One region of the Mesorhizobium vachelliae genome, then DNA from elsewhere that is predicted to be linked to it. Evidence: predicted binding sites of a transcription regulator. Region 1 holds the regulator's gene; each other region holds the start of a gene.
What was found. Region 1 encodes LexA, which represses DNA repair genes until DNA is damaged. Its sites were predicted from a motif close to TGTTCNNNNTGTGTTCNG; they were not measured.
Positions count from the first base shown of each region.

Region 2: the regulator LexA is predicted to act here: its motif matches at 1,955-1,972, upstream of parE (DNA topoisomerase IV subunit B).
Region 3: the regulator LexA is predicted to act here: its motif matches at 8,017-8,034, upstream of RFM41_RS07760 (ImuA family protein).

Region 1 covers NZ_JAVIIR010000008.1:318,446-328,353, forward strand. Annotated here, with positions in the region: gene RFM41_RS19265 (ComEC/Rec2 family competence protein) at 1-2,361, shown strand, start outside; gene lexA (transcriptional repressor LexA) at 2,355-3,089, opposite strand; gene RFM41_RS19275 (molybdopterin molybdotransferase MoeA) at 3,206-4,411, opposite strand; gene moaC (cyclic pyranopterin monophosphate synthase MoaC) at 4,411-4,887, opposite strand; gene trpC (indole-3-glycerol phosphate synthase TrpC) at 4,889-5,701, opposite strand; gene trpD (anthranilate phosphoribosyltransferase) at 5,706-6,716, opposite strand; gene RFM41_RS19295 (peptidyl-prolyl cis-trans isomerase) at 6,713-8,608, opposite strand; gene tpiA (triose-phosphate isomerase) at 8,751-9,518, shown strand.
Region 2 covers NZ_JAVIIR010000018.1:18,244-28,151, forward strand. Annotated here, with positions in the region: gene RFM41_RS28810 (type II and III secretion system protein family protein) at 1-834, opposite strand, end outside; gene cpaB (Flp pilus assembly protein CpaB) at 866-1,783, opposite strand; gene parE (DNA topoisomerase IV subunit B) at 2,038-4,092, shown strand; gene RFM41_RS28825 (FUSC family protein) at 4,136-6,232, shown strand; gene RFM41_RS28830 (VOC family protein) at 6,320-6,757, shown strand; gene RFM41_RS28835 (DUF2336 domain-containing protein) at 6,777-7,898, opposite strand; gene RFM41_RS28840 (MaoC family dehydratase) at 8,051-8,503, shown strand; gene RFM41_RS28845 (HpcH/HpaI aldolase/citrate lyase family protein) at 8,503-9,384, shown strand; gene RFM41_RS28850 (methyltransferase family protein) at 9,388-9,908, opposite strand, start outside.
Region 3 covers NZ_JAVIIR010000003.1:192,676-202,583, reverse strand. Annotated here, with positions in the region: gene RFM41_RS07805 (SRPBCC family protein) at 1-136, shown strand, start outside; gene RFM41_RS07800 (SRPBCC family protein) at 176-727, shown strand; gene RFM41_RS07795 (hypothetical protein) at 770-1,654, opposite strand; gene RFM41_RS07790 (NAD(P)/FAD-dependent oxidoreductase) at 1,924-3,090, opposite strand; gene RFM41_RS07785 (sensor histidine kinase) at 3,120-4,619, opposite strand; gene RFM41_RS07780 (response regulator) at 4,679-5,377, opposite strand; gene RFM41_RS07775 (HpcH/HpaI aldolase/citrate lyase family protein) at 6,097-6,978, shown strand; gene RFM41_RS07770 (DUF1737 domain-containing protein) at 7,057-7,263, shown strand; gene RFM41_RS07765 (metallopeptidase family protein) at 7,436-7,873, opposite strand; gene RFM41_RS07760 (ImuA family protein) at 8,057-9,049, shown strand; gene RFM41_RS07755 (DUF6504 family protein) at 8,982-9,908, shown strand, end outside.

The sequences.
Region 1 (9,908 bases):
CCGGTTCCGCTGCCGGAACTTAATCCACCCGTCGAGCTACCGCCGCCCGGTGGCGGTGCGCTGCAGCCAGCCTCGCCAACAGCCATCGTCAGCAGGATACGCAGACAGCTTGGCCGCGTTTCGCTTCCTGTGCTGCGCCGAAGCGTTGCGGTCGCTGCCACCACCGAGCTGGACCGCGGCGTCGGCTTTCTGCTGGTGCCGGTGTTCCTGGCCGCCGGCGTGATCTATTACTTTTCGCTGAGCACCGAGCCGGATCTCTACAGGCCGCTTGCCGCGGTGGCTCTGATGGCTGCCTGCGCGGCGGTGTCGCGCTCCTGGCAGAGAACGCATCTTCTCTTCATGGCTACGCTTTTCTGCGCCTTGGGCTTTCTCGCGGCCAAGGTGGAGACCTGGCGGATGGCCACCCCAATGCTGGGATCCGAAATCCAGACACGGCTGACGGGTCGCCTCGTCACCGCCGAGGCGATGGCCAATGGCCGTGTCCGGCTGACCATCGATCTGATTTCAACGGAGCATCCGAAGCTGCGCTACGCGCCGGACCGCGTCAGGCTGTCGGCACGCAGGATCCCGCCCGGCATGACCGCCGGCTCGATGCTGACCGGCTATGCCAAGCTGCTGCCGCCGACCGGCCCGGTTCGGCCGGACAGCTACGACTTTTCCTTCGACAGCTACTTTGCCGGCATCGGCGGCAGCGGCTTTTTCCTGGGCGATCCGAAACTGATTGCGCCAGCGGAGGCGCCCTTTGGCGCGCGCGTCGCATCGGCGGTCGAAAACGCGCGCGAAGGGATCGCCGATCACATCAGGAGCAGCATCGGCGGGTCCGAGGGTGAGATCGCGGCGGCGCTGATCGTCGGCGTGCGCGCCGGCATTCCGGAAGCGATCAACGAGTCGATGCGGCGCACCGGCATCTACCACATCATCTCGATCTCCGGCCTGCACATGGCGCTGGTCGCCGGCACGATCATGGTGCTTTTGCGCGGCGTCTTCGCGCTGTTTCCCGATTTCTCGTCGCGCCGGCCGGTGAAGAAATATGCCGCTGGAATAGCACTGATCTCGATCGCCGCTTACCTCGTCATCTCCGGCATCGTGGTGGCGGCCGAGCGAAGCTTCATCATGCTGGCCGTGATGCTCGCCGCCGTACTCTTCGACCGCGCGGCGCTCACCATGCGCAACCTGTCGATCTCGGCCATTGCCGTGATCCTTGTCTCGCCGCACGAAGTGGTCGGCCCGAGCTTCCAGATGTCCTTCGCCGCCACAGCAGCCCTGGTCGGCGCCTATGCGGGCTTTGCCGACTATCGCGCCGGCAAAACGACCGCGCCACCGGCAAAACGTTCGTTCCTCGGGTTCCTGTCGCGAAAACTGGCGGTCGGCGTGGGCGGCGCCGCCATGACGTCGCTCATCGCGGGAAGCGCGACGTTGCTGTTTGCGATCTGGCACTTTCAGCGCGTGTCGCCGCTTAGCCTGCTCGCCAATCTGGCGGTCATGCCGATCGTCTCGCTGATCGTCATGCCCTTTGCCGTGTTGAGCGCGCTAGCCATGCCCTTCGGCTTCGATGGACCCTTCCTCTTTGTCATGGGCAAGGGGCTGACGGCGATGATCGCCATTTCGGCATGGATATCCGAGCGCTCGCCGGTCGACGCCGTCGGGCTGATCTCGATCCAGTCGGTGCTGCTGGCCACGATCGCGCTGGTCATCGCGACGATGGCCACCACCTGGCTGAGGCTTGCCGCCGTTCCCTTCGCGCTCGCCGCGCTGCTGGCCATACCTCATGTCCGCACGCCGGATGTGCTCATTTCGGAGGACGCGCATCTGGTGGCGATGCCGATCGGCGGCGGCCAGCTTGCCGTCAATCGCGCACGCTCCAACGAGTTCACCACCGACAATTGGAAACGTGCGCTGAAAGCCGAGGAAATCGTGCCGCCGGAAATGTTCGCCAAAGATGCGCTGGACATCGCCGATCCCGTCGACCTGCCGCCCGGCTCGCCCTTCTATTGCACCGGCGACCTCTGCATCGGCCGGCATCCATCCGGCGCCATCGTTGCGCTCGCCGAAAACCGCGACAGCGCCCGGCCGGCCTGCGGCTTCGCCGACCTCATCATCATCAACGACGCCACCGCCTACAATCCCTGCCGCGATCCGCGCGTGCTTGTCGTCACCAAGCGGCAGCTGGCGCGCGACGGCAGCGCCGCCGTCTTCTTCGATCCGCAATCGGCAACCGCGCGGCCGGCGATCCAATATGCTGTCGAGCAGCCGTACCGGCCCTGGCACGAACAGCGGAAGTATACTCGAGAGGCGAGAGGACTGGCGCCTTATCAAAAGCCTGAGCGGGCGGATGCGAAACCTTCGCAACCGGATCAGTAGCGGCGGATCAGCCCGACGAGCTTGCCCTGCACCTTCACCCGATCCGGTCCGAAGATGCGGGTTTCGTAGGCCGGGTTGGCCGCCTCCAGCGCGATCGAGGCACCCTTGCGGCGGAAGCGCTTGAGCGTCGCTTCCTGGTCGTCGACCAGCGCCACCACGATCTCGCCCGGGCTTGCCGTGTTGGCATTGCGGATGATGACGGTATCGCCGTCGAAGATGCCGGCCTCGATCATCGAGTCGCCTTTGACCTCCAGCGCATAATGCTCGCCGCCGGCGATCATGTCCGGGGGCACCGTGATCGAATGCGTCTGGTGCTGGATGGCGTCGATCGGCACGCCTGCGGCGATGCGGCCCATCACCGGAATGGACACAGCCGAGCCGGCATCGTCGTCATTGCTCGGCGTCGGCGTGCGCGAGGGGGCTGCGGGCTTGACCTGACGGCTGAGATTGCCCTGGCCGCCCTGGATGACGCTCGGCGAGAACTTCCTCGCCGCATTGAGGCCTGGCGCGATCGAGTCGGGCAGGCGCAGCACTTCCAGCGCACGCGCCCGGTTCGGCAGCCGGCGAATGAAGCCGCGCTCCTCCAGCGCCGTGATCAGCCGGTGGATGCCGGACTTGGAGGCGAGGTCGAGCGCTTCCTTCATCTCGTCGAAAGACGGCGGAATCCCGCTCTCCTTCAGCCTTTCGTGGATGAACATCAGAAGTTCATGTTGTTTGCGCGTCAGCATGGCGGCCCCCATGGGTTCTGAAACCAGAATCAGAAAAACAAACCCAGAACAAACACTATCTGTTCCAGTTGTGTTCCGCAACCGTTTAAAGTTTAGTGAATTTGTTGACGTTTTGTTCAGCGTAACATCAGAACGCTGCACTCGGCGCCGGTCTCGGCAGCCGGCGCGAAGGGCTCGCGCACGATCAGGGCGTTGGCGTCGGCGAGCATCCTGAGCATCGAGGAGTCCTGGATGCCGAATGGAGTCGCGACGAGCGTGCCGTCATTGTCTCGCACCACGGCGCGCACATAGTCCTGCCTGAGGTCGTTGGCGTGCATCGCGGCCCCCAGCCGGGCGGTCCGCACGTCCTGCCTGTGGTCGCGGCCGCCGAGCCGGCCAAGCAGCGGCTTCAGGAAGAGTTGCGAGCAGACGATGCTTGCCACCGGATTCCCAGGCAGGCCGACGCAGCGGACATTGCCAAGCCGGCCGAACATCAGCGGTTTGCCGGGGCGCATGGCGATCTTCCAGAAGTCGAGCCTCATGCCTTCGCCGGTCAGCACGTCGTGGATCAGGTCGTGATCGCCGACCGAGGCGCCGCCGAGCGTGACGATGACATCGGCATTCGCCTCGACCGCTTTCCGGACCAGCGCGGCGATCGCCTCCTTGCGGTCGGCGGCGATGCCGAGATCGAGCGCGCGCGCGCCGACCGACTGGGCTGCGGCGACGACGCCATAGGCATTCGATGAAATGATCTGGTCGGGGCCGAGTGTGCTGCCCGGCGGCAGCAATTCATCGCCGGTGGCGATGATTGCGACCAGCGGCCGGCGCACGACGTTCAAGGCAGGGTGGTTGGCCGAGGCCGCCAGCGAAAGCGCTGCGGCATCGAGCACGCGACCCTTTTCGAGCAGAACGTCGCCCTGGACGAAGTCGAGTCCACGGCGGCGCACATTGCGTGCTTCCGCGGTTGGTTCCGTCACCTCGATCCTGCCATTGCCGAGATCGCGCACGTTCTCCTGGATGACGATGGTGTCGGCGCCTTCAGGCAGCGGCGCGCCGGTGAAGATGCGCACGGCCTGGCCTTCGCCGACGGTTCCAGAGAAACCGCGCCCGGCGGGCGCCATGCCTATGACCTGGAGCTCGGCCGGCGCCGAAGCGACGTCGCTGGAACGCGTGGCGTAGCCGTCCATGGCCGAGGCGTTGAAGGGCGGCTGCGTGCGCAGCGCCACGACCGGTTCCGCCAGGACCCGCCCGGCCGCTTCGGCCAGCGGAATGCTTTCGCTGGGCAATGGTGCCGCGCCGTCGAGAAGGCGTTCGAGCGCTTCGGCGACCGGAACCAGGGCCATCAGGCATCCACCTTGTAGTCGCCGGACTTGCCGCCGGTCTTCTCGACCAGCCGGATGCCGGAAATCACCATGCCGCGGTCCGCCGCCTTGGCCATGTCGTAGATGGTGAGGCAGGCGACCGAAGCGGCGGTCAGCGCCTCCATCTCCACGCCGGTCTTGCCGGTGACGCGCGCAAGCGCGGTGACCTTGAGACCGGGCAATGCCTGGTCCGGCTCGATCTCGACGGCAACCTTCGTCAAAAGCAGCGGATGGCAAAGCGGGATCAGCTCGTGCGTCTTCTTCGCGGCCATGATCCCGGCGATGCGCGCGGTGCCCAGCACGTCGCCTTTCTTGGCGTCGCCGGCGAGAATCATCTCCAGCGTTTCAGGCCGCATCGACACAAAACCTTCGGCGATCGCGGTGCGTGTCGTCTCGGCCTTGCGGCCGACATCGACCATGTTGGCTTCGCCTTTGGCGCCAAGATGGGTTAGGGCCATCTCAGATGGCCTCGGCCGGCGCCTTGCCCGTCAGCAGAAGCTCGGTCGCGGCAGCCACGTCGGCCTGCCGCATCAGGCTCTCGCCGACGAGGAAGGTGCCGATCCTGCTCTTCTCCAGCCGGCGGCAATCCTGATGCGTGAAGATGCCGCTTTCGCTGACCAGCAGCCGGTCCGCCGGCACCATGGCCGCCAGCCGCTCCGAAACATCGAGGCTTGTCTCGAAGGTCCGCAAATCGCGGTTATTGATGCCGATCAGGCGCGAAGACAGACCAAGCGCGCGCTGCATTTCCTTTTCGTCATGCACCTCGACCAGAGCGTCCATGCCGAGCTCGAAGGCCGTCGCTTCAAGCTCCCTGGCGAGCGCGTCGTCCACGCTCGCCATGATGATCAGGATGGCGTCTGCGCCCCAGGCGCGCGCTTCGTAGACCTGGTAAGGGTCGAACAGGAAATCCTTGCGCAACGCGGGCAGGGTCACCGCCTTACGCGCATTGGTGAGAAATTCCGGCGCGCCCTGGAAGGACGGTGCGTCGGTCAGTACAGAAAGGCAGGCCGCGCCACCTTTCTGATAGGCTCTGGCCAGCGCCGGCGGATCGAAATCGGCGCGGATCAGGCCCTTGGAAGGGCTGGCCTTCTTGATTTCGGCGATTAGGCCGAAGCTCCCCGCTCTGCGCTTCGCCTCGAGCGCCGCCAAAAAACCGCGCGTCGCATCGGCATCCTTCGCCCGCGCCTTGATCTCGGCCAGCGGTACTTTCGCCTTCGCCGCTGCGATCTCGTCGCGCTTATAGGCTTCGATCTTGCGCAGGATATCCGACAAGGCCTTATCCGTTCGAAATCTCGATGAGCTTGTCCAGCACGCCGAGCGCACGGCCGCTGTCGATCGCTTGCGCCGCCGCCGCGATGCCGTCTGCCAAAGTCGTCACCTTGCCGGCCACGACCAGCCCGGCGCTGGCATTCATCAACACCGTGTCGCGATAAGCACCGGCCGCTCCGCCCAGCATATCGCGCAGTTCCTTGGCGTTGTAGGCCGCATCGCCGCCGCGCAGCTCTTCCTTGGTGTGCCGCTTCAGCTCGACGGCTTCCGGCGTCAGGGTGAAGCTGCGGATCTCGCCGCCAGCAAGCTCCGCCACCTGGGTCTCGCCCGTCGTGGTGATCTCGTCATAGCCGTCGCCATGGACGACCCAGGCGTGATCGGCGCCCAGCGCCTTCAGCGTGTCGGCCACCGGCATGATCCATTCCGGCAGGAAGACGCCGACCACCTGGCGGCTGACGCCGGCGGGGTTCGACAGCGGTCCGAGCAGATTGAAGATGGTGCGCGTGCCGAGCTCGACGCGGGTCGGTCCGACATGCTTCATCGCCGGATGGTGCGCTGGCGCGAACATGAAGCCGATACCGGCCTCGCGGATGCAGCGGCTGATCATCTCCGGCGAGATGTCTATTTTGACGCCCAGCGCCATCAACACGTCGGCGGAGCCGGTCAGCGAGGACAGGCCGCGATTGTTATGCTTGGCGACCGGCACCCCGGCGGCGGCGATGACGAAGGCCGAAGCGGTCGAGATGTTGAGCGAGTGCGAATTGTCGCCGCCGGTGCCGACGATGTCGATGGCGCCGTGCGGCGCCTCGACACGCAGCATCTTGGCGCGCATCGTCGCCACCGCGCCGGATATCTCGCTCACGGTCTCGCCGCGCACGCGCAGCGCCATCAGGAAGCCGCCGATCTGGCCGGGCGTCGCATCGCCCGACATGATGATGTCGAACGCCTCGCGCGCTTCCTCGAAGGAAAGCGGGGTGCCGGCGGCGACCTTGGCTATGTGTGTCTTCAGCGCGCTCATCGTGTCTGTGCTTGCGAAACGGCGTTCGGATCGATGCGAACGTCATATTGCGATTGCAGCTGCGCCACCAGCTGGTCGAGCAGGTCGTCGGACATGCCGGCGCCGAATGATTTCTGCGCGTCGTCCGGGACCGCGCTGCCGTCGGCACCCGCCGGCTCGAAGACCTCGGCGACCTTGAACAGGATCTGGCCGTCGCCGGTGGGCGAGGGGATCAGACCGGTGCCGCCTTCGCCGACGCCGAACATCGCCGCCGCACCCTCCTTGCCGAAATCGGCATCGTCGGCTTCGCGCTTCAGGCCGCGCTTGGTCTGTTTGTCGAGCTTGAGCTCGCCGGCGATGACGTCGAGCGTGGTGCCGGCCTTGAGGCGCTTCTCCAGATCCTGAGCCTTCGCGTCGAGCCGCTTGTCGGTCTCGGCCCCCGTCCAGTCGGCCACGACCTTCTTGCGGACTTCGTCCAAAGTGCGGTCGCGCGCCGGCGTGATCGACTGCACCTCGTAGAAGACAAAGCCATTGTCCGCGGTGGTCAGGCCCTCGTTCTCCGTATTGGGCTCGGCCGCGAACACCGACTTGATGAGCTCGGCCGATTCCGGCAAATCCTTCACGATCGTGCCGTCCGGCCGCTGTCCGGTGCGGTCTATGGCATCGATGGTGACGACCTTGAGCTTCAGCTTGTCGGCGGCCTCGGCAAGCGAGGCGCCCGAGGCGCGGGTGTCCTCATAGCTGTCATGGACGTCGAGCAGGATGCGGCTTGCTTCGCCGAGCGCAAGGTCCTTGCGGATCTGGCCGGACACTTCCGCAAGCGGCTTCACCACCTGCGGCTTGATCTCGGTGACGCGCAAGAGCACGGGACCGAAGGCGCCCTGGACGACATGGCTGACCTCGTTGGCGTTGAGCGAGAAAGCCGCATCGGCGACCGCCTTGTCGGCGATCTTGTCCTTGGACAGCGTGCCCAGCAGCGTATCTGCCGGCGTCTTGCCTTCGGCGGTTATGAGCTTGTCGAAAGTGGCGCCTGCCTTCAGCGAATCGTAGGCGGCCTTCGCCGCATCCGGCGTCTTGAACACCAGCTGCTCGATGGTGCGCATCTCGGGCGTCGTGTAGCGCGCGATATTCTTGTTGTAGTCCTCGCTGACTTGGGCGTCGGTCACCGCGGAAGGATCCGAGATGTCCTGCGGCTCCAGCCGGACATAGGAGAATTTGCGGTATTCCGGCGCCGCATAGTTCTTCTTGTTGGCGTCGAAATAGGCGTTGAGGGCGCTGTCGGACGGCGCCTCGATCGGCTGCACCAGCGTCTTCGGCAGCACGAGATAGTCAATCGTGCGATCCTCGCCGCGGTAGAGCGAGACCGCCTTCAGGAAGGTCTGCGGGACCTTGAGGCCGTCGGAAATCGCCTCGACGATCTGCTGGCGCACGGCAACTTGCGAGCGGTTCTTGAGATAGTCCTCGGGCCGCATGTTGAGCTGGTGAAGCAGGTATTCGAAGGTCCGGCGGTCGAACTGGCCGCTGGGGCCTTTAAAGGCCGGGTCCTCGCGCGTTAGGTCGGCCAGCCGATCCTTGGAGAGGCCGAGGCCGAGCTTGCGCGCCTGTTCGTCGAGCACCGCGCCCGACACGAGCTGCGCCAGCACCTGGTTGTCGACGCCGAGCAGCTTGGCCTGCTCGTGGGTGATGCGCTGGCCATATTGCTGCGACAGAAGGCTGAGCTGGCGGTCGTAAGCGAGGCGGTACTCGTTGATCGAGACCTCCGTGCCGCCGGCGGTGATGACCGCATGATGGCCACCCAGCACACCGCCCACCATGCGGGTGGTGATGCCCCAGGCGGCGAAACTTATCACCAGCAAGGACAGCAACGCCTTCGCGACCCAGGTACCCGCCGCGCTTCTCAATATACCAAGCATGCATACTTCCGATTTTTGCGCATTTTCGCATGCGCCGAGTCTGAAACAAGCGCAATAGCGCCCTTCCGGTCCACTGTCGATTGCTTTGTGACCTGATTTTGGTAGTGAGGGCGCTGCTTAATGTCGCTCGGAGAACGCCCCCATGACCCCTGGAATCCGCCCTCTTGTCGCCGGCAACTGGAAAATGAACGGCACCAGCGCCTCGCTCAACGAGCTGCGGTCGATCGGCAACGGGTTCATGAGCGGACTCGACGCGGAGACCGAAGCCCTGGTGTGCGTGCCGGCGACCTTGCTCCAGCGCGCCGCCGAGATCCTGTCGCGCACGCCGGTGCGGGCTGGTGGAGAAGATTGCCATCCCAAGGAGAGCGGCGCCTTTACCGGCGAGATTTCGGCGGAGATGCTCAAGGATGCCGGCGCAAGCCACGTGATCGTCGGTCATTCCGAGCGCCGCGAGCTGTTCGGCGACAATGATGCGACGGTCCATGCCAAGGCATCCGCCGCCTGGCGGGCAGGGCTTGTGGCCATCATCTGCATCGGCGAGACGCGCGCCGAGCGCGAGGCGGGCGCCACGCTCGATGTCCTGTCGCGCCAGCTCGAAGGGTCGGTTCCGAGCAGCGCTACCGCGGCGAACACCATCATCGCCTATGAGCCGGTCTGGGCGATCGGTACCGGCCTGACACCGACGGCGGCCGACGTCGCCGAGGCGCATGCGCATATCCGCGGCAAGCTGACCGGGTTGCTCGGCGATGCCGCGGCCAGGATGCGCATTCTCTACGGCGGCTCGGTCAAGCCTTCCAACGCGGTGGAGCTGCTCGGCGTCGAGAATGTCGACGGCGCGCTGGTCGGTGGTGCCAGCCTGAAGGCGGCCGACTTCCTGGCTATCGCGGAAGCCTACATGAACATGGCCTAGAGAACGTTTGAAAATTCTACTCCAGCGGTCATCTGGCGGCGTTTTCTGCGCTACTGCAGCGCCGCGCGTCCTCTTGGACGCGCAAAGGACGCTGCAGCAATTTTACTTGGCGCATGATCCTTTCCGAAAATCGATTCCGATTTTCGGGGTCATGCGCAGGCTCACAGACCTGAATGTCCGCTGCGCTCCGGCCTTCGCCGGCCAAAGCCCTCACAAGTGTCTCCATTCCATGAAGGCTACGGCCGGCGTAGGCCGGTTCTTGAAAACCACCACCATATTGCTCGCCGGAGCGAATTTCGAAACGGTCTCTGGGCTTCCGCGGCATAAATCGTTGTATTGGCCGCATTGCTTCCCATATTCCCGGCCACGGGCTTGGAAATGCCGCCAAAG
Region 2 (9,908 bases), on a different contig from region 1:
AAGGAAGCTCGCCGTCTGGCCTGAACGCGCGATCAGGTTCGGCTCCGCCAGCCGCCGCGCCAGGCCGCGTTCCTCCAGCGCCTTGATGGCGATGTCGATTGAAACGCCGTTCGACAGCAGGCTGCCGATGATCTCACCGGTTCCGGCTCCCGACACGGTCCCCCCGTCCGGGTTCAGCACGACTTTGCGGTTGCCGATGCCATAAGCGAAATTAGCAGCGTATTTGGCGCCGAGATCCTGGCCGGCCTGACGGTTGATCTCGACGAAGCGGACGTTGAGCTGAACCTGCTGCGAGGACGAGATGTTGACCGAGTTGATGACTTCCTCATTGCCGGAAAAGCGCGACGCGATCTTGCTGGCCTTGTCGGCGGCGACCGCATCGTCGGCCTCGCCCGACAGCACGACGCGGCCGTTCGCCGAACCGACCTTGATCTTGGCGTCGGGCACGCTGGCGCGGATGGTGCTGGCCAGCTGGTCGGTATCCAGCGTCACCTCGATGTCGATGGTGCCGACGAGCTGCTTGTTCTGGTCGAACAAGGCGATACCGGTGGTGCCCAGATTGTTGCCGAGCACATAGAAGGACTTGTCGGTCAGCGGATTGACGTTGGCGATCTCCGGATCGCCGATGACGATCTGGTAGAAGGCGGCGCTCGTCATGATCGTCTTCGGCTTGCCCTTGGCGACCTTGATGGAGGCGTTCTTGTTCGCCGAGACATAGACGACGTCATTGCCCGCCCTCGCCGGCGCGGCGGCGCCAAGCATTGCCGCCGCCAGCGCGATCGCGCCGAGAAGACGCCATCCCCCGGTCGTCCGAAATGCATCAAACCCGAACATCTGTTGCCCCGTCCCCGCCGGTCCCCACCGGCTATTGCTGCAGTTCCTGCGGCGTTTCCCGTGAAGGAACCTTGTATTCCTCGACCTTCTCGCCGCGCGTCACGATCACCGTCTTGAATTTCGGCTCGTCGGATTCCTTCGTCACAGCATTGACGAGCGAAGCCGCGCTTGCCTGTGCGCTGGCGGCAACCGAGCCGCCGAAGGACGAGATGGTGGTCAGCCCGCTTTTGCTCGCGCTGGCGTCGGCCGCGGACCGCAAGGACAGCGACAAGGTGCCGACGGTGCGCGCAAGCGCCACTTTCTGCGCTCCTTCGTTGGTCACCTCGATGGTCACCGAATTGGCGACTTGCGGCTCGGTCTTGCGCTCGTCCGCGCCCTGCCCGACCGAAAGCACCTTGGCATCGGCGACGACGACCTCGGACGTGACGGTCGAGCCGGCCGCCCCTTGAGCATTCTTGGACACTTCCTGGATGTCTCCCGCGTCACGCGTCAAAACGACGTCGACGCGGTCTCCGGGCGTGATGAAGCCGCCGACGCCGGCGATCTCGTCGGTGCGGATGGTGACCGCCCGCATCCCCGGCGACAGCATGTTGGAAAGCGTGGCGCGACCGTTCGGTCCCGACAGCTTGGTGAGCAGCACCGGTTCGTTGACCTCGATCGGCGACAGCACGACCCGGCTGCCGTCCGCAAGCAGCTTGTCGATCGTCGGGAAAGCGCCCTGCGGCAGGGAATCCTGCGGCCACGGGATCTCGGCGAGCTGCGGCCGCGCGAGCTCCATGCCGTAGCGCAGCGGCGCCTGAGCCACCACGATGGTCTTGAACTCGACCTTGGGCTGCGGCGCCGCGACGGAGATGACCTTGACCTCGGGCTGAGCCTTTGCCTGGCTCTTGACCCAGAAATCCGCCGCAAAGATCGAGATCGCGCCGAAAACGGCGGCGATGCCGATCATGGTTATGGCCCTGCCCCTCACAACGAAACCCCTGACGCCCGTGGTCTTTTGTTGGTTGGGCCTCACGCTAGGCGTTAATGTTAAAGAATCAGGAATCCCGCGACCCGCCGATCGCCCTATTTCGGCCGGCTTGGTTATCGAATGGTTTTGGAATAAGAGACAGTTTGATCCCTGAACGGAACAGGAACTCGTTCGCCCGCCAAAAGCGTGGCAGTATCCACGAGTGATTCGCATTACCGGACGCTAGGCCTCGCATGGACGACAACAACGACCTCTTCGGCAAGATGGAAAAGCCGGCGCAGCCGGTGCGCGCGCCGTCGCGCCCCGCCGATCCGCTGGTGCAGGCAGCGAAGCGCTCGACCGCCGTCCGCGACGGCAGCGAAAGCTACAGCGCCGCCGACATCGAGGTGCTGGAAGGGCTCGAGCCGGTGCGCCGGCGTCCCGGCATGTATATCGGCGGCACCGACGACAAGGCGATGCACCACCTGTTCGCCGAGGTCATCGACAATTCGATGGACGAAGCGGTGGCCGGCCACGCCACCTTCATCGACGTCGAGCTTTCCGCCGACGGTTTCCTGACCGTTACCGACAATGGCCGCGGCATCCCGGTCGATCCACATCCGAAGTTCAAGAAGCCGGCGCTCGAAGTCATCATGACGACGCTGCATTCGGGCGGCAAGTTCGACTCCAAGGTCTATGAGACCTCCGGCGGCCTGCATGGCGTCGGCGTTTCCGTCGTCAACGCGCTGTCCGACCACCTCGAGGTCGAGGTCGCGCGGGGTCGTCAGCTCTACCGCCAGCGTTTCTCCCGCGGCGTCCCGGTCAGCGGGTTGGAGCATCTCGGCGAGGTCCACAACCGTCGCGGCACGCGGACCCGCTTCCATCCCGACGAGCAGATCTTCGGCAAGGGCGCCGCCTTTGAGCCGGCGCGGCTTTACCGCATGACGCGCTCGAAAGCTTATCTGTTCGGCGGCGTCGAGATCCGCTGGACCTGCGATCCGTCGCTGATCAAGGACAAGGACCAGACCCCGGCCAAGGCAGAGTTCCATTTCCCCGGCGGCCTCAAGGATTATCTCAAGGCGACGCTCGGCGACGAATTCCAGGTCACGCGCGAGGTGTTCGCCGGAAAGAGCGACAAGCAGGGCGGCCACGGTTCGCTGGAATGGGCCGTCACCTGGTTCGGCGGCGACGGTTTCCTCAACTCCTACTGCAACACCATTCCGACCCCCGAGGGCGGCACGCATGAGGCGGGCTTCCGCAACGTGCTGACGCGCGGACTGCGCGCCTACGCCGACCTCATCGGCAACAAGCGCGCCTCGATCATCACCACCGACGACGTGATGATCTCGGCCGCCGGCATGCTGTCGGTGTTCATCCGCGAGCCGGAATTCGTCGGCCAGACCAAGGACCGGCTGGCGACCATCGAGGCGATGCGCATCGTCGAAAACGCCATCCGCGACCCGTTCGACCATTGGCTGGCCGACAATCCGCAGGAAGCCTCGAAGCTTCTCGAATGGGTGATAGCGCGCGCCGACGAGCGCGTGCGCCGTCGCCAGGAGAAGGAAGTCTCGCGCAAGAGCGCGGTGCGCAAGCTGCGCCTTCCGGGCAAGCTCGCCGATTGCACGCAAAACGCCGCCGCCGGCGCCGAGATCTTCATCGTCGAGGGCGACTCGGCCGGCGGCTCGGCCAAGCAGGCACGCGACCGCGCCAGCCAGGCTGTGCTGCCGCTGCGCGGCAAGATCCTCAACGTCGCCAGCGCCGGCAACGACAAGCTTGCCGCCAACCAGCAGATCTCCGACCTGATCCAGGCGCTCGGCTGCGGCACGCGCTCGAAATACCGCGACGAGGACCTGCGCTACGACCGCGTGATCATCATGACCGACGCAGACGTCGACGGCGCGCACATCGCTTCGCTGTTGATCACCTTCTTCTACCAGGAGATGCCGAACCTGATCCGCGGCGGCCATCTCTACATGGCCGTGCCGCCGCTCTATTCGATTAGGCAGGGCGGCAAGGTCGGCTATGCCCGCGACGACGCGCACAAGGACGAGTTGCTGCGCACCGAGTTCACCGGGCGCGGCAAGGTCGAGATCGGCCGCTTCAAGGGCCTGGGCGAGATGATGGCCTCGCAGCTCAAGGAGACCACGATGGATCCTAAGAAGCGCACTCTTCTGAGGGTCGACGTGATCGATGCCGAGCAGGCCACAAAGGATGCCGTCGACGCGCTGATGGGCACCAAGCCCGAGGCGCGCTTCCGCTTCATCCAGGAGCGCGCCGAATTCGCCGAGACGGACGTGCTGGATATCTGAACGACGTCCGGTCCATAACAGGCTCCGATATGGAGACGGGCATGTGACCTGGACGCGGCTGAAAGAGCTTGCCGAGACACCGTTAAGCGGCCTGACACAGCCGACCCGTTCGGATTGGATTTTCGCCTTGCGCACGGTTTCGGCGGGGCTGATTGCGCTGCTTGCCGCCTACGCGCTGAAGCTCGACCATCCGCAATGGGCGATGATGACGGTGTTCATCGTCGCGCAGCCGGTGGCCGGCATGGTGCTGGCGAAGGGCTTCTACCGGCTGCTCGGCACGCTGGCCGGTGGTCTGGCGGCCGTCGGCATCACATCGCTGTTCGGCACCAATCCCTGGCTGCTGGTCACCGTGCTGGCGCTGTGGATCGGCGTCTGCACGCTCGTCTCCTCGCTGCTGCGCAACCCGGAAGCCTATGGCGCCGCCCTCGCCGGCTATACGGCGATGATCATCAGCCTGCCGGCGCTTGGACAGCCGCATGTCGTTGTCGAGCTGGCGATCGCGCGGTGCGCCGAGATCGTGTTTGGCATCGTCTGCGCCGGGGTCACCAGCCGGCTGATCCTGCCGAGGCTCGCGGCCGACGCCATCATCTCCAGGCTGAAGCGCAGCATCCTCGATCTCGCCGAATATGCGTCCGGCGCCTTTTCCGGCGGCGACCCGGCAAGCCTCGCCGCGCTCCAGCGCAAGCTGATCACCGATGCCCAGACACTCGCCGAGATGCGCACCTATGCCCGGCTGGAAGCGCCGAGCTTCGCGACCCGCGCCCACCCGGTGCGGCGCACGATTGGCCAGCTTCTATGGGCCCTTTCGGCGGCGCGCGCGCTGCACAGCCACCGCAGGCCGAAGAACGCGGCGCTCATTCCCATGCGCCGGGACCTGAAAAACTTCGTCGGCGAACTGGCAGCGACGCCCGGCGCGCTCGATGACACCGCTCCCTGGGTGGCCCGGCTCGACGCGATCGCAGCCAAGGCCAGGGAGATGCCCGACCTGCCCAAAGATAGGGCCCCCGATGGTAGCGGCCCCAACAATAACGGCGAAGACAAGGTCGGCACCATCACCCGCCTGACCATCGCCGGCGATTTCGCCGAGGCGCTCAAGCAGGTGATGCGCGGACTGGAGGCGCTCCGCTTGCCCGTCTCCCGCAAATCGAGCGAGCGAAGCCAGCCGGCGCTGGTCGTTCACCGCGACTACCAGGCCGCATGGCGCAACGCCGTGCGTGCCGCGCTGGCGACGTTTCTCGTGGCGATCTTCTGGCTGACGACCAAATGGTCGGAAGCGGCCGGCACCGTCATCCTCGTCGCCGTCGTCTCCAGCCTGTTCGCATCGCGCCCCGATCCCGTGCAGTCCGCCTGGGGCTTCTTCACCGGAACGCTGATCGCGCTGCCTTTCGCCTTTCTGGTCGGCCAGGTCGCGCTGCCGGCTCTGCCGGGCTTCGGCTGGTTCACGCTCTTCGTCGTGCCGATCCTGGTGCCCGCGGCGCTCGGCATGGCCAATCCGCGCCATGTCGGCGTCGCCACCGCCTTCGCCATCAACTTCCTCGCGTTCCTCAGCCCGCATCAGCGGATGATCTACGATCCCGGGCCGTTCTTAGCCGGCTCGGCCTCGATCCTGGTCGGCATCCTGATCGCCATCGGCGTCTTCCTCGTCGTGCTGCCGGCCGATCCCTGGGTCACCGTGGAGCGAATCTCGCAGGCGATGCGCGAGGACCTGGCGCGGCTTTGCCTGCATGAGCGCATTCCCCGGCGCTCGGCCTTCGAGAGCCTCGCCTATGACCGGATCAACCAGTTGATGCCGCAGGTGCAGCAGACGGGCCGCAGGGGCGACCCCATGCTTGGCGGCAGCATCGCCGCGGTCACCGTCGGGTTGGAGGTGCTGCGGCTGCGCCAGGCGCAGCTGAACTCCGCTATCCCGCACGAAACGGTCGAGTCCATCGGCAATTTCCTGCGCGGCCTGGCGCGCGAATTGCTGTTTCGGCGGCCGGGCGAGCCGCAGACCGCGACCGTCGCGGTGGCGAGGCAATATGCGGCCAGCATCGCCCAACGCAGCGATCGGCTCGAAATGCTGCAGATCGCCGCCTCGCTGCGCATCATTGCCGCGGCGATGGAAGATTATCCGGATTTCTTCGCGAAGGCGCGCGCTTGAACAATTCGGGGCGTGCCGCGTTTCAAGCCGGAGCAGCTCGGGAATGGTTCCTTGTTAGACCGGTCGACACTTTTTAGGGTGGACATAATGGCGCTCAAACGGATGGACAACATCGGGATCGTTGTCGAGGACCTCGATGCGACGATTGAATTCTTTCGCGAGCTCGGCCTCGAGCTCGAAGGGCGAGCCACGATCAAGGGAGAGTGGGCCGGCCGTGTCACCGGGCTCGGCGATCAGCATGTCGAGATTGCCATGATGCGCATGCCGGACGGCCACGGCCGTCTCGAGCTGTCGCGCTTCCTCAAGCCCCGTGTCGTGGCGGATCACCGCAACGCCCCTGTGAACGCCTTGGGCTATCTCCGCGTCATGTTCGCCGTGGATGACATCGACGACACGCTGGAGAGGCTCCGCAGGCGCGGCGCCGAGCTCGTCGGCGAAGTGGTCCGGTACAAGGACGTGTATCGGCTCTGCTACATCCGCGGACCAGAAGGGCTTCTGATCGGACTCGCTCAGGAGCTCGGCTGAGACCTGATTGTCGATCCGCCTAGGCAGCCGCGATGGCCAGCGCATGGCCGCGCGCGTTTTCGCGCAGCGCGTCGAGATGGATCGATTTCACCAGCCCGGCAAGATCGCCCTCGGCCGATTGGCCGCCGAGCTCCTTCAGCATCAGCCAGCTCACTTCCTGCACGCCGGCGAGACGCCGGCCATTGGCGACCTCGCGCCAGATCTTCAGCGCGCGCAGGATGATGCCATGCGTCGCCGGCGCAAGTCCGGCGCTGCGGAACAGCGCCTGCAGCGCCACGTCGTGCCCGCCGGCGAGAAGCGCGGTCACCCGCTGCTCGGACTGTTGGGCCAGAGCCACCAGCGTCGAGCCGAAAAAGTCCACCTTGCCATGCGCGATGGTGCGGATGATGAAACCGGCGGTGAGGTCGCCGCGCAGCCGCAGATGCTCGATCAGCGCGGCATGTTCTTCCATGCGCGTTCCTTCGATCAGCGTGACGGAGGCCTTCACACAGGCGTCGCGCATCACGCGATCGGCGCGCGCCGCCCCCATCATCGCCAGCACCAGCGGCGATCCTTTCAGGGTCTCGCCGAGCTTGACCAGCAGCATGTGCCGGCAGTCTGCTGGCAGGCGCCGATCGGCAATCAGCGCCTCGCGCACCAGCGGCAGGTGTCCGTGCCGCTCGGCCATGCGGCGGAAGCTGAGGGAAGCAATCTCCGCCCCGCTGTTGCCGATCAGCACGGCGCAGGCTTCCGGTTCGCCGATCTCGGCGATCGCCGCCGCCAGCGACATCGAGACGACCGGACGGTTGGCGATCAGCTTCTGCGTTGCTTTCTGGCCGCAGGCGACGCGCTCGACCAGGTCGGCATCGGTAAGCAGCGGCGAACGCGCGAGCACCAGCGCCGCGACTTCCGGCTGGTCGGCGGCCAAGGCGCTGATCACCTGCGGCGGCGCGTGATGGCTCATCGACAACGCCTCGGCGAGCGCCAGGCGGACCTTGGAGGAAGCGTCATCCAGAAGCAGTGTCAGCGCCGCCTCCGCGGCACAGCGATCCTCGAACGGCAGATCGGAATTGATATAGGCGCGCGCCAGCGCGCTCGCAGCGGCGGCGCGCTCGGAAACCCTTGCCGTATCAATCCATTTTAGAAAGTGCGAAACAACCATGCCGACCAGCTGCGCCCCTGCCGGAAAGGTCCCGGCCCCGTTGCGAACGGTAGGCTGGAAATGGTTTACGAACGGTTCACCATGTTTCTTAACCGGCTTGATGGCGGCGCGGCCAACGCCTATCAAGCAAGCAAATTGGAGGAGATCGAACCATGGCCGGGCTTTATCTGGAAGAGTTTGTCGTCGGCCATGTCTTCCGCCATACGCTGCGCAAGACCGTGACCGAAAGCGACAACATGCTGTTTTCGGTGATGACGCTGAACCCGCAGCCCCTGCACATCGATTTCGACTTTGCGGCGAAAACCGAATGGGGCAAGCCGCTGGTGAATTCGCTGTTCACGCTCGGCCTGATGATCGGCATTTCGGTGAACGATATCACCGTCGGCACCACGGTCGCCAATCTCGGCATGAAGGAAACAGTGTTCCCGCACCCTGTCTTTCACGGCGACACCATCCGGGTCGAGACGACAGTCGTCTCCGTGCGCGACTCCAAGTCGAAACCCGACCGCGGCATCGTCGAGTTCGAGCACCGCGCCTACAATCAGAATGACGTTCTTGTCGCCAAATGCACCAGGCAGGCGATGATGCTGAGGAAGGCCGCCTGATGCGCTCGCTGCTGTTCGTGCCCGGCGACTCCGAGCGCAAGCTGGAAAAGGGAATCGCAGCCGGCGCCGACGTGGTCATCGTCGATCTCGAGGATTCCGTAGCCGCCGCCAACAAGGCTGCGGCGCGCGCGACCGCGGCCGGTTTCGTCTCCAGCCAAAGGCACCGGACGGGTTCGGTCATCTATGTGCGGGTCAACGACCTTTCCACCGGCTTGACAGACGACGACCTCTCCGCCCTTGTCCCGGCGAAGCCCGACGGCATCATGCTGCCGAAGTCGAACAGCGGGCAGGACGTCCAGCAACTGTCGGCAAAGCTGCGAGTGCACGAGGCGGAGAACGGGCTGCCGGATGGCGCCATAAGAATCCTGCCGATCATCACCGAGACCGCGGCGGGGGTGCTGGCGGCGGCGAGCTATACCGGAACGAGCGCGCGGCTTTCCGGTCTGACCTGGGGCGCGGAGGACTTGTCCGCGGCGATCGGCGCACGCACGACCCGCGACAGGAGCGGCCGCTACACCGACGTCTTTCGCCTGGCGCGCACCATGACCATTCTGGCGGCCAGCGCGGCCGAAGTCGCTCCCATCGACACGGTCTTCCCCGATTTCCGCGAGATGGCCGCCTTCGAGAAGGAATGCCGAGAGGCCGAGCGCGACGGCTTCACCGGCAAGATGGCGATCCATCCGGCGCAGGTGCCGGTCATCAATGCCGCCTTCACGCCGTCCGCCGAAGCGGTCGAGCGATCGCGGGCGATCGTCGATGCCTTCGCGGCGGCGGGGAATCCGGGCGTCGTCGGCATCGACGGCAAGATGTACGACAGGCCGCATCTGCGCCTGGCCGAGCGGCTGCTCGCCCGCGCCAAAGCGACAGGCAGCTCTGTCTGACCGTTACCAGACCATCGGGATCAGTTTGTAGCGGACGCGCGCGGCATAGTCGTCATAGCCTTGCAGGCCGGTCCGCAAGGTCTTTTCCTCGATGAAGGTGCGGATGGCGAGCAGGACGACGAAGGCAAGCACCGATGCCAGTCCCCACCAGGAGCCGAGCAGCAGCGCCGTCCCGGCGAAATAGAGAATGGCGCCCGCATACATAGGGTGGCGGACATAGCCGTATGGACCGGTGGTGATCACCTTCTGTCCACGCTCGTCCTGGATCTTCACGACAGGCGCCGCGAAGCTGTTTTCCAGCATCGTAAGATAGCAGATCCAGATGCCGACGAGCAGGACCAGAGCGCCGACCACCTGCGCCCAGACGGGAACTGCCGACCAGCCGAAACGGGTATCGAGCCCCATCAGGACCAGCCAGGCGAAAATGCCGAGCAGCAATATGCTCTGCACTATCTTGTCGGCCGCGGTCTGGGTTTTCTGGATCGGCGGGCGCAGGCGTTCATTCATCAGGCCTGGATCGCGCC
Region 3 (9,908 bases), on a different contig from region 1:
CGCCGTCCTCCACGAGGCCGACGGCCCGCACAGGCTGATCCCGAACGTCTCCAAGGGCTGGCCGCTGGTGCTGGCGAGCCTCAAGAGCCTGCTCGAGACCGGCAAGGGCTTCGAGCGCCCGCCGTCAAAGGGTTGAAGTATCGTTTCGAAGGCGGAACGAACCAAGGAGGTTGCGATGATGCTCGGGCAATCCTGGCCGCAGGCCATGGCGAATGCCGAGACGGTGATGGCCGCGGCCGACCTTCCCGCCTCGCCGGACGAGGTCATGGCGGCGCTGGTCACAACTGAGGTCGAGCGCTGGTGGGGTTCGACCGACACCTACCGCATGACCGGCTGGACCGCCGACCTCCGCGCCGGCGGCCGCTGGAACACCGTCGTGGAAACGGCTGATGGTCAACATCTGCCCGCCAGCGGCGAATTCCTCGAAATCGAGACGCCGCGCCGGATCGTGCAGACAAGACGCTACGACTGGAACCACCCAACGCTGGGGCGTCATGAAACGACGGTCGCTTATCTGCTTGAGCCGATCGGCGATGGCACGCGGCTCACCATCTGCCATGGTGGATTCGCGGGATTTGCGGAAGCCGCGCCCGAACATGCCGACGATTGGGCACGTGTGCTTGGTTGGTTGCAACGGTATTTCGACCGGGATAGCCGGGTTAAAGCATGTCTCCCGAAAGTGGGAACCGGTTTCGGGATAAAGACATGCGTAAAATCAAAAACCTAAAGCGCATGGAGCGAATCTGAAAGATCGCGACGCGCTTTAGGCTCAGCTAGGGACCAGGCGATCCTGGGTCCCGCCCAGGTAGGTTTTCCAGATGTGGTCCGACAGCTGGCGACGATAGTCCGGATTTGTCGCGAGCGAGCGGTAGGAGGCGCCGCCCACGTGGAAAAGGGCTTCGTCGAGCAGCTCATAGTTGGCGACTTTCCCCTCGACATTCACCGCGATGGAATTTGACCGGGCCATCTCGAATTCCCTGGTGGGACGCTTCGAATACAGGACCGGCCAGTTGCCGCCGCCAGTATCCATTCCGATGTCGAGCCGATTTCTGAAATCGAGCTTCGTGTGCTCCACGGCAGCGAAATCGTAGAAGCAGAGGCCGGCCCAGTAATACCAGCCGGGTTCGTCTGCGGCTGCCTTGTACAGGTAGCTGGACTCGGCGTGCAGCGGCAGCCCGTAACCGATCTTGCCCCCGACGCGTTGCGCGATATCGATCGGGCTGACCGGGAAACAATCGTGATCGATGAACCCGAACATGTCGGGTTTGAGGTGCTTGACGATGTTATGGAAGACCCAGGTCTGGGAGATGCCGTGCGATCTGGAGGGATTCGTCTCGAAGTTCCTGGGCAGCCGGAAATACGCGACCCCGCGCCGCGCGCAGATCGCTTCGATCGAAGCCCGCGCATCCTGCTTCGGTGAATTGTCGATCACCACAAGCCGGGTCCCGGTTGGGAACACCTGCCAGGCCTTGGTGAGCACGTCGATGATCCAGGGGGTGTTGAATGCGATGGTGAAGCAGTAGTTCCGCCCCGCCTTCCCGCTCAGATCCTTCTCGCTCAAATCCTTCCCGCCCAGGTCCCTGGCGAACGCACGGCCTTTTGACGCGGCGGCGCCCAGAAACTGGCGGTACAGAATCTCGTGACGGAGCCTCAACAGGAGTTGGACTCCCCTTGTGCGCCGAAAAACTTCGACAGCCTTTCCAGACACTGTTTGCCCCACGCGCCCAACGCGGACCTACAGTAGCATGACACAGCCGGCAGGAGGCAACGGTATTTATCAGCAGGACTGAATATAGTCGGCCCACCGCAGGTTCCGCAAAAGTGTCCCGCGGTTTTGCGATCAGAACCTGCGAAAACCAACAGAGCTAAGGCAGATATTCGTGGGGTGCCCCACGAATATCTGCCTTAGCCCGGGCTTTCCGCTCAAATCACGTTCAGTTCCCTGAACGCCCTTCCTTGCGCCACCCGTTCATAGCCGAACGCCCTGCAATCGATCGTCCGATACCCGCCATGCACGATGAGCTCGGCGAGCGACTTGCCGACCGCCGGCGCCTGTTGCAGGCCGTGGCCGGAAAAGCCGTTGGCGAAGAGGAAGTTCGTAACCTCCGGATGCGGTCCGATCACCCCGTTCTGGTCGAGCGTGTTGTAGTCGTAATGACCGACCCAGGCGCGCGTCGGCTTGATCGCCTCGAAGGCCGGGATGCGGGTGGCCAAGGTCGGCCAGATCACCTCTTCGAACAGCGGCCAGTTGACATCGAAATCCTTGGGATCGGGCGCGACATCGCCTTCCTCCGGCTCGGCGCCGCCGGTGAGGTAGACCGAGCCTTCGGGCCGCACATAGATGCCGGACGGATCGACCAGCAGCGGCATGTCGGCATATTTCTCGCGCGCCTCGAAGACGAAGACATTGCGCTTGCGCGGCTCGACCGGCAGATCGAGCCCGGCAAAACCCGCGACCTTGCCGGCATTCGGCCCGGCGGCGTTGACGACAATGCCGGCTTCCAGCACCTCGCCATTGTCCAGGCTGACGCCGGTGACGCGATTGCCGTCGCGCGAAATACCGGTGGCGGAAGCCGTGATGAAATCGATCTTCTTGTCGCGCAGCGCCTTGCGGAACAGCGTCAGCAGCGCATGCGCGTCGAACCAGCCCTCGCCGCTGCGGCCGAAGGCGCCGGCGGCGATGTCTTCGACCGACAGCCATGGGAAGCGGCGCGCCAATTGCCCGGCCTCCTCGAGCAGGATGTCGGCCCCCTCGGCGACCTGTGTCTCGTGATTGGCCTTGAGGATCGGCAACCCGGCCTCGCCGGCAAGGATCAGATAGCCACCCTCGCGAAAGCCGATATCGGCATCGGCGCCGAACGTTTCCTTCAGCCGCCGGAACAGCTTCAGCGTGAACTGCGACAGGCGGATGTTTTCAGGGATCGAGAATTGCTGGCGGATCGAGGCCAGCGACAAGGTCGTCGCCGCGTGGGAAAACTGCGGATCGCGCTCGATCAGCGCGATCGAGCCGGTAAAGCCCTCCTCGCGCAGGTAATAGGCGACCGAGGACCCGACGATGGCCCCGCCGATGATGACGATGTCGTAGCGCATTTTTTCTCCAAATCCGGCGGGTCGCGCGCTCACGCAACCGGCAAGTCGATCTCGAAGCGCGTGCCGCGTTCGGAGTCAACCAGCCTGATCATGCCATCATGCGCTTTCAGGAGGGCCAGCACGATGCCGAGCCCCATGCCGGTGCCGCCGGATTCGCGCCGCGTGGTGAAGAACGGCTCGAAGATCCTGGCGCGGTTGGCGGCCGAGATGCCGTCGCCATCGTCGCCGATCTGGACCGACGCGCGCTCGCTATCGGCTGACGCGTGGATCGCCACCTGCCGGGCGCCATGCCGTGCCGAATTGTCGATGAGGTTGGCGAGCACGATGCCGAGATTCTCCGCCGAGATGCCGAGCCTGATATCGCCGCCGCCTTCAAGCCGCGCTTCCAGCCTTGTGTCGATCGGCAACGACGCCAGTGCCGCATGAAGCGTCGTGCTCTCGCCGCTCGGCTCCAGGTTTTCGGCGCGCGCCAGATCGAGCAGCCGGCGCACCAGGAGATTGAGCCGCCCGGCATCGGTGACGATGTTGTTGGAGAAGCGCTTGCGCTCGGCCTCGTCCATCGCGCCTCCCGAATCCCTGAGCAGCTCCGCCGCGCCCTGGATCGCCGTCAGCGGCGATTTCAATTCATGCGAGACATGGGTGGCGAAGGTCTGGATGCTGTCGGAGCGCGCCTGCAGCTTGGTCGCCATGTCGAGGAAGGCCGTCGACAACGCCGCCATCTCGCGCGTGCCGTGATGGGCGAGCGGCCTGATCGCCTCGCGATCGCCGGCGGCGATGCGCTTCGTCCGCTCGATCAGCGCATAGATCGGCCGGCTGACGGTGCGGATGAACACCAGCGCGATCAGAAGCGTGCCGCCGACGATCGTGATCGCCGCCAACGTCACCTTGCCGCGCTCGCCATAGAGGTGCTTGACGATGTTGTTCGGCGTCCGCGACAGATAGACGACGCCAGCGACCCGGCCGTCGAGCTCGACCGGCATGGCCACGAAGACGCGCACCCTGGTGCCGCGGCTGACCGAATAGAGAGGCGGCGCGGGCTGGTCGGGTATCCGCAAGCGCAGTTCGCTGGCATAGAGGCCTGAAAGCGCGGTCCGCACCTCCTCGACATCGCCAAGCGATCGGCCGACCTCGTCGCCGCCGGCAATCACCACGCCGTGCGGATCGAGCAGGCGGAAGCCGGCAAGCGTCGTTTTCTGCGTCTCATCGAGAATGCCGTCGAGCCGGACGCCGATGGCCGCGAAGGCCGGGTCGGGGCTGGCGGGAAGCGCCGCCGGGCGCATCGGCATGACATCGTCGGAGGCAAGGTCGAGCCGCGGCTCGACCGGATCATAGGGATAGTTGTTGTCCTTGGCAGGATCGGCCGAGATCGGCTCACCCAGTCTGTCCTGGGGAATGCCGGCGGCGCGCACTTCCTGGGCGTAGATGGCCGCGACCACCGCGCCCTGCGCGATCAGCTCGCCCTCGGTCTGGCGGATCAGCTGGTTCTCATAGAGCCGAAAGAAGAACAGCCCGACCAGCGGCAGCGCCATGACGACGATCAGGATGGCGATGACGACGGTGGCGAGCCGCGGCCGCCACCTTTCCTTGCTCAACCACCGCATCGGCCGAGCCGGAAGCCGACGCCATGCACCGTCGCGATCACGTCGAGGCAGCCGACCGCCGCCAGCTTGGCCCGCACGTTGCGGATGTGGCTGTCGACCGTGCGTTCCGAGACATGGATGTTGGACGCATAGGCATTGGCCATCACCGCGTCGCGGCCAAGCACGTGCTGCGGGCGGGCGAGGAAGCCTTTCAGGATCGCGAATTCGATCGCCGTCAAGGTGAGCGGCCTGCCGTCGAAGCTCGCTTCATGGCTTGCCGGGACGAGCATGAGCTTGCCATGCGCGAATTGACGGTCGTCCGCTTCTTCTTCGACCGACGCGGGCCGCGCGCGCCGCAGGATGACGTTGACGCGGGCGACGAGCTCGCGCGGGCTGAACGGCTTGGTCACATAATCGTCGCCGCCCATCTCCAGCCCGAGGATGCGGTCGATCTCTTCATCCCGCGCGGACAAAAACAGCACCGGCACGTCGGATTTTTGCCTGAGTCTGCGGCAGACCTCCAGCCCGTCCATCTCCGGCATGCCGATATCGAGCACGATGAGGTCGGGCGCGCGGCGCTCGACCGCCTGCAGCGCCGCGGCGCCGTTGGCGACGGCGGCCGTCTTCATGCCGGCCTTTTCCAGCGCGAAGCAGATGATCTCGCGGATATGCGGGTCGTCGTCGGCGACGAGTATGTTGTGCGGCATCGATCAATAGCCCGGCGGATAAGCTTGGGTGACGGCAGGATTAGAGCAATTCCAAGGAAAAGTGCGAAATTGTTTTCGGTCCGGAGCTGCATCGGGACAAGGTGGTGAAGCGACAAAGGGCTTGGGCATTTGCGCATGCCTGTGCGAAGCCCATGGCAGGGTCGGCAAAGAGCGTCATCGCCGGACTCTCCTCGGCGCGTGTCCGCCCCCACCGTCTGGCGCGACCTCGGGGCGAAAAGCAGGATGCGCGCCTGATGGCATGGCCTTTGCGGCTCGACGAGCCACCAGCCGTCATTGCGGAGCCGGCGCGGCAGGGACCAGCGGTATATGTGAGGGGTTCGCATGGCGGCCTTCTCGCCAACGGGCGCGGTAAGGGCGCGGCGGATTGGAGGAGGTTTTCCGCAAGGATTTGCAGTTTTCGTGCAGGGGCAATCTCCCCTTGAGACATGATAATCGCACAGGGCGCTCCCCCTCTCCGTCTCGGCTTCGCCGAGCCACCTCTCCCCCGCCTTTGGCGGGGGCGAGGAACCTAACCTTGCAAAGGCCGCGCCCTTGACGGTTGGCGTTTCCTCGCCCCCATGAAATGGGGGAGAGGTGGCTCGGCGCGCAGCGCCGAGACGGAGAGGGGGTCAGCGCTGCCTTATGCGATTGTGATGCCCTCTTTGAGGACGATTCCTTCGCGCCTTGCCTCATCCCGCTTCACCCGGCATAGATCGGCCATGGCTCAAGAACCCTACAGCCCGCGCCGCTCGGTGCTTTACATCCCGGCCTCGAACGACAAGGCGCTCGCCAAGATCGGCTCGCTTGCCTGCGACGCCGTCATCATCGATCTCGAGGACGCCGTCCTGCCCGCTGACAAAAAGGCCGCGCGCGACAAGATTGCCGGCATCCTGGCTACGCGCCCCGAGCGGCGCTGCGAGATGGTGGTGCGCATCAATCCTTTGGCCAGCGAATGGGGCGCCGACGATCTTCTGGCAGTGGCCAAGGCCGAGCCCGACGGCATTCTCCTGCCCAAGATCGGCACGCCGCGCGACATCCTCGAAGCCGGCGACCTGCTCGACGACAATTTCGCGCCGGACAGCGTGAAACTATGGGCGATGGTCGAGACGCCCAGGGCGCTGCTCAACATCGGCGCCATTGCCGAGCTTGGTCGCGATCCTGCGTCGCGCCTGGCTTGTTTCGTGGCCGGAACGAACGACCTGGTGAAGGCGACCGGCATCCTGGCGACGCCCGACCGGCGCTATCTGATGCCCTGGCTGATGCAGCTGGTGCTCGCGACGCGGGCCGGCGGCCTCGACGTGATCGACGGTGTCGCCAATGATTTTCGCGACCTTAACGGCTTTGCCCGCGAATGCGGGGAAGCAGCAGCCATGGGTTTCGACGGCAAGTCGCTGATCCATCCTGCCCAGATCGAGCCGGCGAACCGCGCCTTCTCGCCGTCGGCGGAAGCGCTCGCCAGGGCCCACGCGATCAGGGATGCGTTCGCGCGGCCCGAAAATGCCGGCAAGGGCGTGATTGCGCTGGACGGCAAGATGGTCGAGCGGCTGCATCTGGCGGAAGCCGAGAAACTTCTGGCGAAGGCCGCGTTCATCGGCGCATGATGCGCCGGGCGGGTTTTTCAGGCCCGGCTTTCCGCCAACAGATTAGGCACGACAGGTTAGGCACGACAGGATCGATCCATGAAACTCTACCGCTTCCTCACCGGCCCGGACGACGCCACCTTCTGCCACAAGGTGACGGCGGCGCTGAACAAGGGCTGGCACCTGTTCGGCTCGCCGACCTATGCCTATGACAAGAAGACCAAGTCGATGCGCTGCGGCCAGGCCGTGGTGAAGGATGTCGAGGGCCAGGACTACACGCCGGACACCAAGCTGAGCGATTGGTAGCTAGCCAATCTCCCCCCAAGAGGGGGAGATGCCCGGCAGGGCAGAGGGGGGCGCGAAGGAACGAGGCGTCCGCCGCTGTGCTACGTGCGCTTTTACCCGGCGCCACTTGAGTCACCGGAAGCGCAGAAAGCGCCGCCAGATGGCCGCCGGAGTAGAATTTCCAAACAGTCTCTTAGCCCGGCGCCACTTGCTCGGCGGCTTCCTCGATCCGCTCCATGTCGTCGTCCGACAGGCCGAAATGGTGGCCGATTTCGTGGATCAGCACATGGGTGACGATATCGCCCAGCGTCTCCTCGTTCTCGGCCCAGTAGTCGAGGATGGCGCGGCGGTAGAGCGTGATGCGGTTCGGACCCTCGCCGGTCTGCGGGTTCCAGCGCTCGGCGATGCCGCGTCCCTCGAACAGGCCAAGCAGGTCGAAGGGGGTCTCCAGCGACAGGTCGTCCATGATCTCGTCGGTCGGGAACTCGGCGATCTGGATGATGATCTCGCCGGTGAGCTGGCGGAACTCGTCCGGCAGATGGGCATAGCTCTCCAGCGCCAGAAGCTCCATCTCGTCCATCGATGGCGAGAGCTGGTCGTGCCAGGTGCGTGTCTTATAGATACGGGCCATGAAATGTCCTTTGATCCCGGCATATAGGCTTTCGCGCCGATAGAGGCAAATGAGCCAGCTGGCGGACTTCCCCGAGGGTAAAGAGTGAAGGAATAAATTCCTTGTGACTCCGCTTGACTCTTCCGAAGCCCTCTGGAATCTATAAGAACATAACAGGAACAATTGCTGCCGGAAGTGAACGTCATGGCGATGAGCGCCGTGGCGCGGGACACTGTTTTTGCCCTGCGCCGCCAGATCGCGAAGATCGAAGGAACGCTGCCCGAGCGCCTTGAAGCGCCGGCGCCCGGCGCACCTATCAATGCCAGCGGATCGGACATGACACTTGTCCGGCGTGGCCTCGCCGTGGCCTCGGCGGACGCCTTCCTGCATACCGGCATCGATCGCCTCGACACCGCCCTTGGCGGCGGCCTGCCCAAGGCGGCGCTCAGCGAAATCCACGGCCTGGAGACCCGCGATGCCGGCGGCGTCGCCGGCTTTGCGCTCTCGCTCGTAAGCCTGATCCTCAAGGAGAAGCAGGGCCTGCCGGTCCTGTGGGTCGGCACGGCGGAAATTTTCCACGAGGCCGGCCTTCCCTATGCAAGGGGTCTTCACGCCCTGTTCGGCATCGAGCCGGAGCAATTGCTGTTTTCCGAAGCGCCGAAGCTGCTCGATGCGCTGTGGATCGCCGAGGAGGCCGCCCGCATGACCGCCTTCGCCGCCGTCATCCTCGAGATCCGCGGCAGCCCGCGGCTTCTCGACCTCACCGCCACGCGCCGGCTCCATGCTCGCGCCCGGAACGCCGGCCGTCCGCTGCTTTTGCTGCGTCAGGCCGGCGCGGCCGACCCCACCGCAGCACCGGTGCGCCTCATCGTTTCGGCAGCACCGGCGGCCAGCCGCGAAACCGTCGCCGGACCGCTCGCCGGCTCGATCGGCCGCCCCGCCTTCAAAGTCGATATCGGCAAGAGCCGCACGGCCCTGCCCGGACAATTCACACTGGAGTGGAACCCGAATGAGCACGCTTTTGCAGAAAGAACAGAGAATTCTGTCGCTGTGGTTCCCGCATCTCAGCGCGGAGCGGATCCTGCGCCAGCGTCTGGGGCGGTCCTGGCGTTCCCGGCCCTCGCATCACCTGCCGCTGGTCATCAGCCATCGCGACAACAACACCCAGCGCATCGCAGCCCTCGACGAGCGGGCTGAGGCGCTGAAGCTGAGGCGCGGCATGGGCATTGCCGATGCCCGCGCCATGCACCCTTCGATCGATGTGGTGGAGGCCGACCCGGAGGCCGACCGCCGCCTGCTCGAAGGCCTTGCCGACTGGTGCGACCGCTACACGCCGCTGGTGGCGATCGACGCCGAGGATGGGCTGTTCCTCGACGTCACCGGCTGCACGCATCTCTTCGGCGGCGAGCGCGCCATGCAGGACGAGATCCTCACCCGCTTCTTCCAGCAGGGCTTCGATGTCCGCGCCGGTCTCGCTTCCACGCCGGGCGCCGCCTGGGCGGCGGCGCGCTTCCATGGCGACCGCATCGTGGCCGGCGGCGAGGAGGAGGCGCTTCTGGCGCCGCTGCCCTTGTCGGCGCTGCGCATCGAGCCGGAGACCCGTACCGGCCTGGAAAGCGTCGGCCTGCGCACCGCCGGCGCGGTGATGGCCGCACCGCGTGCGCCACTCGCCCGCCGTTTCGGCGCCACCTTGCTTTTGCGTCTCGACCAGGCGCTCGGCCGCCTCGACGAAGCCGTGTCGCCACGCCTCCCCGTCGCGCCGCTCTCGGTCGAGCGCCACCTTGCCGAGCCGGTCATGCTCACCGACGACATCGAGCGGCTGGTGAGCCGGCTGGCCATCGCCTTGAAGACCGACCTCGAACGCCGCGGCGAGGGCGCGCGGACGCTGGCGCTGCTTCTCTTCCGCGTCGACGGCGCCGTCAGCCGCATCGCCGTCGGCACCTCGCGTCCGATGCGCGAGCCGCGGCTGATCCAAAGGCTGTTCCATGAGCGGCTGACCGCGATGGAGCAGAGCATCGACGCCGGCTTCGGCTTCGACCTCGTGCGGCTGTCCGTG